DNA from 3 places in the Actinoplanes sp. NPDC051861 genome. Region 3 is predicted to be linked to each of the others. Evidence: riboswitches for the same ligand, from Rfam matches in the RefSeq annotation. Region 3 holds a riboswitch; each other region holds the start of a gene.
What was found. Region 3 has a riboswitch for cyclic di-AMP ahead of AB0M02_RS06995 (transglycosylase family protein). Riboswitches for the same ligand answer to the same signal wherever they lie in the genome.

Region 1: linked by a shared signal. The riboswitch ahead of AB0M02_RS42615 (hypothetical protein) and the one ahead of AB0M02_RS06995 (transglycosylase family protein) in region 3 are both predicted to bind cyclic di-AMP.
Region 2: linked by a shared signal. The riboswitch ahead of AB0M02_RS25605 (transglycosylase family protein) and the one ahead of AB0M02_RS06995 (transglycosylase family protein) in region 3 are both predicted to bind cyclic di-AMP.

Annotation. Positions count from the first base shown of each region.
Region 1 covers NZ_JBFAYE010000029.1:58,336-61,600, forward strand. Annotated here, with positions in the region: gene AB0M02_RS42610 (hypothetical protein) at 78-1,109, opposite strand; cyclic di-AMP (ydaO/yuaA leader) riboswitch at 1,114-1,247, opposite strand; cyclic di-AMP (ydaO/yuaA leader) riboswitch at 1,456-1,592, shown strand; gene AB0M02_RS42615 (hypothetical protein) at 1,591-2,628, shown strand; gene AB0M02_RS42620 (ABC transporter ATP-binding protein) at 2,648-3,265, opposite strand, start outside.
Region 2 covers NZ_JBFAYE010000010.1:135,478-138,742, reverse strand. Annotated here, with positions in the region: gene AB0M02_RS25615 (alpha/beta hydrolase) at 1-72, shown strand, start outside; gene AB0M02_RS25610 (aminoglycoside phosphotransferase family protein) at 65-1,027, shown strand; gene AB0M02_RS25605 (transglycosylase family protein) at 1,360-1,872, opposite strand; cyclic di-AMP (ydaO/yuaA leader) riboswitch at 1,918-2,102, opposite strand; gene menC (o-succinylbenzoate synthase) at 2,346-3,265, opposite strand, start outside.
Region 3 covers NZ_JBFAYE010000002.1:89,922-93,186, forward strand. Annotated here, with positions in the region: gene AB0M02_RS06990 (TetR/AcrR family transcriptional regulator) at 1-625, shown strand, start outside; gene AB0M02_RS06995 (transglycosylase family protein) at 674-1,219, opposite strand; cyclic di-AMP (ydaO/yuaA leader) riboswitch at 1,220-1,392, opposite strand; gene AB0M02_RS07000 (saccharopine dehydrogenase NADP-binding domain-containing protein) at 1,584-2,810, shown strand; gene AB0M02_RS07005 (class I SAM-dependent methyltransferase) at 2,791-3,265, opposite strand, start outside.

The sequences.
Region 1 (3,265 bases), on a different contig from region 3:
TCCACACGGAAGGTTGCAGGGCCGCTAACGCAAAACGCTCGGCCGGGAATCCCGGCCGAGCGTTTTGCTGAGGTCCGCTAGAGCATCGAGACGTGCACGTGGTCGGTGTGGTCGCTGGCACCCGAGTACGAGTGCCACTCGCCGGTGGCGGGGAACCAGATCTGCTTGTACCAGATGACGTAGTAGATGCCGAGGCGGTCGGCGTTACGCACCAGGAACGCGGTCAGGTCGTTGCCGTACCGCATCATGTCGTCGTTGTGCGCCGACGAGAACCCGCTCTTCTGCAGGGACCAGTCACAGGCCCGGCCCTTGGGGTGCTCGAAGGGACCGCCGTTGCGGTGGCACCCGACGAAGCGCTTGAAGCCGGCTTTCCGGACTTCCTTGTACATGTGCAGCGTGCGCTTGGTCACACAGCCGCTGGTGGTCTCGTCCTTCTCCGTGCAGCCCTCGGACGAGAAGCCGCCGCTGGAGTTGCGCGGTGCCGGCGCCGCGGTCTTGGACGTGGCGTCGACGAGGCCCTTGGTGATGGTCTTGTTGATGCCGGTGCCGCCGCCGACCAGGTCGAGCTGGTTCTCAGCGGCCTTCTTCTGCTTCTGCAGGACGGTCAGCTGCTGCTGCTCGTTCTTGAGCTCGGCGTCGAGAGCGGCCTTCTTGTCGCTGATCTCCTTGATCGCCGTGTTCAGCTCGTGCAGCTTCTCGTCGTGGAGCTTGTTGATCTCCTCCAGGGAGATCGCCTTGCTCATGAAGTCGTTCGACGAGTCGGCGTTCAGCAGGAAGCCGATGGCACTCAGGTTGCCGGTCTGATACTGCTGGGCGGCGATCGAGTTCACCTCGGGGACCAGCGCGTCGCGCCGGATCTCCGCGGCCTTGATGTCGGCGGTGAACTTCTGCTGGTTCTTCCGTGATGTGGAGACGGCTGCCTTCGCGTTGACGAAGCGCCTGTTGGTCGCCTCCATCACGGTCGACAGATCGGCGTCGCCCTCCTCCTCGGCGGTCGGCGAATTACCACCCGGCGCCGCGGTGGCCGTTGTGGCCGGGGCCACAAAGAGCGCGGTGGCCACGAGCGGCGCCAGGGCAAGATTCAGCCACCGGCGGGGACTAGCGGTCATCAACAGTTCCTTCCTTGTCACCGCCGACCGAGTTAGCTGACGGGTTCGGGACGGAAGCAATCCCTACCGCAAACTGCGGATACACCCCAGTGACCTGGTTCCCCGGCTCGCCTTTCGACGATTGGGCGGCGGCCTGCCGGCAACTCGGGGGCGGTGCCGTCCTGGCAGGACCGGACTGGAGTTTACCCGAGATATCGCCGAGCATCAGGTCCCGCTGAGCTGCGAAAAGTGTTACGAGGCAACGACTTTCCGTAATCGCGTCACGTGCCGTATCTGGCCAATCGCGGTGCGTACGAGAACTGTCGATCTGTCGATGTAGTGGGTATGGTCGGAGCCGGTTCCCACCCGGGGACCGCCGCCTAATCGCCCTTGCGGCGAGCCGGGGAACCACCTTTTCCTCCGGGGTGAATCCGCGTTTGCGGTAGGGATTTCCTTCGTCCCGAACCCGTCAGCTAACTCGGTCGGCGGCCGACGGAAGGAAATGCCTGTGCAGGATCAGACTGCGCGGCGATTAGCAGCGGTGATGGCGCTGCTCGTCGCCGTGTGCGGGCTGGCCGTCACCACGTCGCCGGCCACCGCGGCCCCCCGTCTCCTCGCCGCGCCGGGCGACTCCGGCGACGACGGCGAGGGTGGTTCCAAGTCCCTCATCGAACAACTCGAGGACGCCTCCAGCGGTTTCATCAAGGCCAAGGCGGCTCTCAAGAAGTCCAAGGAGCAGCAGGCGGCGCTGACCGCCGAGCTCAAGCGTCTCGACTCGCAGATCGGTCCGCAGCAGGACGTCCTGGACGAGATCGCTCAGCAGGCCTACACCTCGGGCCGGCTCGGCGCGATGTCCGCACTCGTCACCGCCAGCTCGGCCGACAGCTTCATGGACCGCGCCGAGACGCTGGCAACCGTGGCGGCGCAGCAGAACGCGGCGATCGCCGATCTGAAGACCACCCGCGAGAAGCAGCAGCGCGCCAAGCTCGCGATCGAGGCCACCATCCGCGACCAGCAGAAGCAGGTCAACGTGATGGCCAAGCGCAAGGCGCAGGCCGAGACCGCGCTGAAGAAGGCGAACCAGGGCCAGGACGCCAGCTCGTCGAGCGACGGCGGCGGCAGCGCCTCGGCCGACCCGGCGCCCAGCGGCTCCGGCAACGGGTGCACCGAGTCGGACCCGACCACGAGTGGCTGCCTCACGCCGCGCACCCTGCACGCGCTGAAGCAGGCGCAGTCGGACGGGTTCACCCGCTTCACGCGTTGCTTCCGCGAGCAGAACAGCGGTGAGCATCCGAAGGGCCGCGCCTGTGACTTCTCGGCCGAGAAGGGCACGTTCGGCGGTGACGCCACCGGCGCGGACAAGACGTACGGCAACAACCTGGCGAACTACTTCATCAACAACGCCGACGAGCTGAGCGTGCTCTACGTCATCTGGTATCGGCGGATCTGGCTGCCGAGCAGTGGCTGGAAGTCGTACAGCGGGGCGGGTGGCGATCCGTCCAGCGACCACACCAACCACGTGCATCTCTCGGTCGACTGACGCGGCGGGGGTGCGGGGCCTACTTACGCATGTAGGCCTCGTACTCCCGCATCACCTCGTCGGTGGGCCCGTCCGCCCGGATCAGCCCGGACTCCAGCCAGATGGCCCGGTCGCAGGTGTCGCGGATCGACTGCTCGCTGTGGCTGACCAGGAACACCGTGCCCGCCTCGGCGCGCAGCTCGCGCACCCGCGCCTCGCTGCGGCGGCGGAACTTGGCGTCTCCGGTGGCCAGGGCCTCGTCGATGAGCAGGACGTCGTGCTGCTTGGCGGCGGCGATGGAGAAGCGGAGCCGGGCGGCCATGCCGGACGAGTACGTCCGCATCGGCAGCGAGGAGAAGTCGCCCCGCTCGTTGATGCCGGAGAAGTCGATGATCCCGTCCTTCTTCTCCTTGACCTCCTGCGGCGACATGCCCATCGCCAGGCAGCCCAGCTCGACGTTGCGCTCGCCGGGCAGCTCGTTCATCAGGGCGGCGTTCACGCCGAGCAGGGACGGCTGGCCGGAGGCGTAGATCTTGCCCTTGGCCACCGGCAGCAGGCCGGCGACGGCGCGCAGCAGCGTCGACTTCCCGGAGCCGTTGCTGCCGATCAGGCCGATCGCCTCACCCCGGTACGCCACGAAGCTCACGCCCTTGACCGC
Region 2 (3,265 bases), on a different contig from region 3:
GGCGAGGGCCACGTCTCGGTGCTGGCGGGCCAGGCCGTACCGGCACTCGACTGGCTTCACGAGCATGCGTGAACCGCCTCCCGACCTGACCGAATCCGATCTGATCGCGACGCTGCGCGCCGGCTGGGACATCGAGGCCACGAGCGTCGACTTCCTGCCGGTCGGCGCGGGCAGTCACTGCTGGTCGGTGCGCGACAGCGGCGGTGCGAGGTGGTTCGTCAAGGCGGACAGTCCCGGTTCCCTCGACGATCTGCGCCGCTCCCTGCTGACGGCGGTCACGCTGCGCGAATCCGGGCTCGACTTCGTCCTCGCCCCCGTGCGCGGGTCCGGCGGGGAGATTCTGCGGCGGCTCTTTCCAACGTACGCAATAAGCGTCTTTCCCTTCACCGAAGGCACCGCCGGCGATTTCGTCCCGCACGCGCCCGACGATCGGCACCGGACCATCGAGCTGCTCGCCGCCCTGCACGGCGTCACCACCGCACCGGCGCCGCACCTGGACCTGCGGCTCCCCGGGCGGGACCGCCTCAACGAAGTTCTGCGGGACACGGGTGAGGTGTGGAGCACCGGTCCCTACGCCGAGCCCGCGCGGCGTGTCCTGGCCGGCCACGCCGACCGGATCCACGGGTGGCTGGCCGAATTCGACACGCTCGCGGCGCACGTTCGCGACCGGGGCGACTGGGTCCTCACGCACGGCGAGCCCCACCCCGGGAACCTTCTGCGCACCGCCGGCGGCCCGCTGCTGATCGACTGGGACACCGCCCGGATCGCACCACCCGAACGCGACCTCTGGATGCTCACCGGCGGCTTCGCGTCGATGCTCGGCCTCCAGCCGGCCGGCGACGACGACGCCGTCCTCGGCCACTACACGTCACTTACCGGCCGCGAGATCTCCGGCGACGGTCTGGCCTTCTTCCGGCTGTGGTGGGTCCTGGCCGACATCGCCATCTACGCCGACGAGCTGCACCGCCCACACGGCGAGAGCGCCGATCTGGCTGCGTCACTCACCTACCTCACGGGATACCTGTAACCGAACCCCGCGCCGCCCGCCGCCCGCTGGGTGCCGCCCGCTGAGTGCCGCGCGCCGCCCGCTGCGTGTCGAATACCGCCCGCTGAGTGCCGCGCGCCGCCCGCTGCGTGTCGAATACCGCCCGCTGGGTGCCGGGCGGCGCGTGCCAGGGAGCGCTCTGCTGGTGACGCCATGCCCGGCGTCATCGGCGGGCATGGCGTCGTGACCCCGGCATCCATTCCGGAGGCCGGCGTCGTCGTGCGGTCGAACCGGCCGGCGCTCAGACCGGTGCCCAGCGCCGCGAACCGGCCTGAGTGCGGGCCGGTGGGAGCGCCGGCGATCGGGTGGTGCGGTCAGCGCAGGCGGATGCGCTGACCCGGGAAGATCAGGCTGGGGCTGTCGAGGGTGGACTTGTTCAGCCGGTAGAGGGTGCGCCAGCCGCCCGCGACCTTGAACTTCCGGGCGATCGAGGCGAGTGTGTCACCCGACCGGATCACGTAGGTCTTTCCGCCGACCGCTTTGACGGCGACCTTCTTCTTGGCCTTGGTGGCCTTCTTGTAGACCCCGGCCTTCCTGCCGCACACGGGCCATGGTTTGAGGCCGCGCTTCGCGTACAGTTTCTCGGCGATTTTGATCTGCTCGCCCTTGGTGGCCCGGTCGGCGGTCGGCGCGTATTTGCCGCCGCCGTTCGCCTTCCACGTGCCGCGGCTGAACTGCAGGCCGCCGTAGTACCCGTTTCCGGTGTTGATGTGCCATCTGCCGCCGGACTCGCACTTGGCGAGCACGTCCCAGTTGACCTGCCGGGCCGCTGACGCCGGGGTGGCGGGGCCGAGCAGGATGCCGGCTCCGGTCACACCCGCGGTCACCAGACCGAGGGCAAGGCGCGTTCGTCTACCGAATCGAGACATGGGAGATCCTCCACGCCTACGAGGTGAGCTGTCGGGTTCGGACAGAGTGGCCCGGCCGTCTTCAGGAGCTCCTCGACCGTGGCGAGGGCCAGGTCGAAAATGCTCTGCGGCTTCACCCCGAGGCGCGTTCGCGTGACGCGCCGGATTACCTGGGTCCCCCGCTCCTGCCTGAGATTCGAGTCTGTGGACGGCGGCAGGACTCGGCGGACCGTCCACAGTGCCCGCCAACGCGGGACCGGCCGACGGTAACCACGTCACGGCGCGGAAAGCCAAGTTTTACACCCGTGATAGTGACGTTCTTCACGGTATTTGCCCGATTTGATCTTGTTCGCGCCCTGGAATGGCGGGCATTCCGGAAAAGGGGTCAACCGGGTGTCGTCACGGAAGGCGTGACCTGGGAGGGGATGAACGGACGGCCGGAAAAAGGCGGATCAGGTGACGATGGATACCTGATCGGTGACGTGTTCGGACAGGAAGTCCACATCGGGCTCCCAGCCGAGGCCGGCAGTCGTCGGGACCGCGACGAAGCCGTCGGTGCAGACGATCGGACGGGTCGTGATGTCGCGGGCGTAGTACTTGTCAGAACCGGACACGTCGGAGGGCAGCGTGAAGCCGGGGAGGGAGCTCAGCGCGACGTTCGCCGCGCGGCCGACGCCGAACTCGTGCATGCCCCCGCACCAGACAGGCACACCCGCGTCGCGGGCGAGATCGTGGGCGCGGACCGCGTGGGTGAGGCCGCCCATCCGGGACACCTTGATGTTGATGACGCGGCCGGCCCCGAGGTGCAGCGCCGTCCGCAGATCGCCGATGTCCTCGATCGACTCGTCCAGGCAGAGCGGGGTTTCCAGGCGAGCCTGCAGGGTCGCGTGGGCCACCAGCTCTCGGGGAGCGAACGGCTGCTCGATCATCGTCAGCCCAAGCCGATCAAGCACCCCAAAGACCGATTTTTCCGAAATGTCGTAGATGCCGTTGGCGTCCACGTGCAGCGTCACGGCGGGGAAGGCGGCCCGAACGGCACGGACCGGCTCGACGTCCCAACCCGGGGCGATCTTGAGTTTGACCCGTTTGTACCCCTCGCTGACCCGAGCGTCCACCTGCTCCAGCAAATCGTCGATCGCCGGCTCGATCCCGAGCGAGACCCCCGCCGCCACGCGCGACCGGGTCCCGCCGAGCGCCGACGCGAGCGGCAAGCTGTTGTCCGAGGACCACATCGCCCAGGCAGCCATGTCGAACCCGGCCCGCGCGAAATGATTGCCCCGCACCCTCGCCATCGCCGAGGCCAGCTCCGACGGATGCTCCCACGACACTCCCAGCACGAGCGGCGCCAGGAACGACCGCGACACCGCCCAGC
Region 3 (3,265 bases):
CGCGGGAGTGGGCCGGCCCGCAGAGCGGTCCCGGGCCGAGGTGACGGCCGCGGCGATCGCGCTGGCGGATCGCGAGGGGTTGGCCGCGGTCTCGATGCGGCGTGTCGCCGCTGAGCTGGGCACCGGAGCCGCGTCGCTCTATCGCTACGTCGACAGCCGCGACGACCTGCTCGACCTGATGATCGACGAGGTGGCCGCCGGGTATCAGCTGCCGCCGCCGGGTGGTCCGTGGCTGCCGGGGCTGCTGGAGGTGTGCCGGCAGGCACGCGAGCTGATGCTGCGGCACGGCTGGCTGCCGGAACTGGTGCTCACCCGCTCGGCACTCGGCCCGCACGGCACCGACCTGCTGGAACACGTGCTCGCGGTTCTCGCCGAACATCCGGCGAGCGTGGGGCGCAAGCTGGAGACGTACGCCGTGATGACCACGCTCACCGCCGCGCTCGCCCTGAACGAGCTCAACGGTGGCTCCGCTGCTCGTCAGAGGCAGGGCGCCTACCTGGCCCACGTGATCGCGGCGGGGCGGCACGCCCACCTGACGGCGGCGCTGAGCCGCGGTTCGCTCGTGCCGGCACCGAGCTTCGAGGACACCGTGTCGCGTGTCCTGGCCGGCCTGCTGGGCGAGTGATGAACGGGCGGCGGCACGACGCCGCCGCCCGAACGAGAGCGAAACCCGTCAGACGGCCAGGCGCTGACCGGCGTACAGCAGATGCGGGCTCTTCAGAACACCGTCATTGGCCTGGTAAAGAGCACGCCACCCACCCGACACCCCATAACGAGCCGCGATGCTCGCCAACGTGTCCCCGGGCCGGACCACATGGGTACGCGCAGACGCCGTGGTGCTGGTCGCCGCAGCCCGCGCCGGCTGGCTCTGCGGCTTGTACGCGTTACGCCGCCCACAATGCGGCCACGCACCGAGCCCTTGGCGCCGCAGCACCCGCTCGGCGATGGAGATCTGTTCGGCCTTACTGGCCAGGTTGGCGGTTCTCGCGTACTTCGTGCCGCCGTAGGAGCGCCACGTCCCGCGGCTGAACTGCAGGCCGCCGTAGTACCCGTTGCCGGTGTTGATGCTCCAACGTCCACCGGACTCGCATCGTGCGATGGCGTCCCAATTCACGTTGGACGCGGCGGAAGCGGCGGGTGTGGGCCCGACTACGACGAAAGCCAGCCCGACAGCAAACACGCCCAGGGCACGACGAACCCGCTTTTTGATGTGAACCATGACTTTTGTCCTCCACGCCTGCGAGGTCAGCTGTCGGGTTCGGGCAGAGGTGCCCGGCCGCGCGATGCGGCTTCACCCCGAGGCGCCGTAGCGCCGAGGAACTCTTGGGTCCCCCGCTCCATGCCTTTGTGTCTTGATCCGTGGTCGGCGGCAGGACTCGGCGTTCCGGCCACGGAATCCGCGATTGCGGACTGCCGACGGTAGCCACCACCCGACCAGGCTGGCCATGCCTGCAAGCGGGGCCGGTGACCTTGTTCACCCAAATTAGCCGCTTTGATCTTCTTTTGTGTGACTTAATCAGCAGATTTCTTGCGGCGCGTCGCGGCGGTGCGAATTTTTCAGCGACAGTGCACAATCGGCACCCATGAGCGATCCAGCACGCGAGTTCGACGTGATCGTCTACGGTGCCACCGGCTTCGTGGGTGTCCTGACGGCACGGCACCTGGCCACGAACGCACCGGCCGGCACCCGGATCGCACTCGCCGGACGCTCACCGGAGAAACTGGAGTCGGTCCGCGCCCGTCTCGGTGTCGAGTGGCCGATCGTCGTCGCGGACGCCACGGACGCGGAGGCGCTGGCCACGATGGCCGGAAGCACGCGCGTCGTCATCACCACCGCGGGTCCCTATGCGAAGTACGGCCGGATCCTGGCCCGTGTCTGCGCCGAAGCGGGCACCGATTATGTGGACCTGACCGGCGAGGTCCTGTTCGCACGCGACAGCATCGACGACAACCACGAGACGGCGAAACGCACCGGCGCGCGGATCGTCCACTCCTGCGGCTTCGACTCCATCCCGTCCGACATCGGAGTTTTCGTCCTGCACGAGCGGGTGCGTGCGGACAACGCGGGCGAACTGACCGACACCACGCTGGTGGTGACACACCTACGCGGTGGTGTGAGCGGCGGCACGATCGACTCGATGCGCTACCAGGTCGACGTCATGAAGAAGGACCGGCGATTGCGGGCGATCGGCGCGAGCGCGTACTCCCTCAGCCCGGACCGCAAAGCGGAGCCGGACCTGGGCCGCCAGCCGGACATGCTCGCCATGCCCGCCTCCGAAGTGGATCCCGGTCTGCGCGGTCATCTCGCGCCGTTCGTGATGGCGTCCTACAACACGCGCGTGGTCCGGCGCAGCAACGCGCTCCTGAACTGGGCGTATGGCCGCCAGTTCCGCTATCGCGAGGTCATGCGCGTCAGCTCACCGATGCGCGCCCGCGTGATCAAAGCTGGCCTGAACAGCCTGTTTGTCGGGCTCGCGGTGCCGCCGTCCCGGTTCGTGCTGGATCGCTTCCTGCCGAAGCCGGGCACCGGCCCGAGCGAGCAGACGCAGCAGAACGGCCACTTCACCATGGACATCTTCACCACCACGACGGACGGCTCGCGCTACACGGCCCGCTTCCGGGCGAAGGGCGATCCAGGGTACGCGGCGACGGCCGTCATGCTCGGCGAATCAGCTCTGGCCCTCGCGCTGGACCGGGACCGGCTGCCGTCGTCCGGCGGCGGCGTGCTGACCCCGGCGACCGGAATCGGCAACGCGCTGGTCGACCGCCTCCGCACGGCCGGGATGGAGATCACCGCAAGCAAGCAATGATCGAGAAGACGTGCCAGTGCTTGGGCCCGCTGTAGGCCATGCCCGGCGCGTCCTCCTCGTCCCAGTACTCGATGTCGAGGCCGTCCACCAGCGATCGTGCCCCGGCGGCGTCGAGGAATGTCATTTCCGGACGGCCGGCCCAGGAGTCGTGGACCCCGAACAGGTTCACGGCCAGCCGGCCGCCGGGGCGCAGCGTCGACCGCAAGAGCGTCCACAGGGCCGAGAAGGACGGGGGGCCGGTGAAGGGCAGGGAGTATCCGGCGTAGACGAGATCGGCCGGCGGTAGATCCTTCACTTTTGCGAACGCTTCCACCCGTACGGTAAGAGCCGCATGAATGCCCCCAACGGTGCGCAACAGGCGCGCTTGCGTGCCCGGCTCGTTGTCCACGGCCGTGACCCGCCATCCTGCCTCGAGCAACGCCCGCGTCTCGCGGCCACCGCCGCACCCCAGGTCG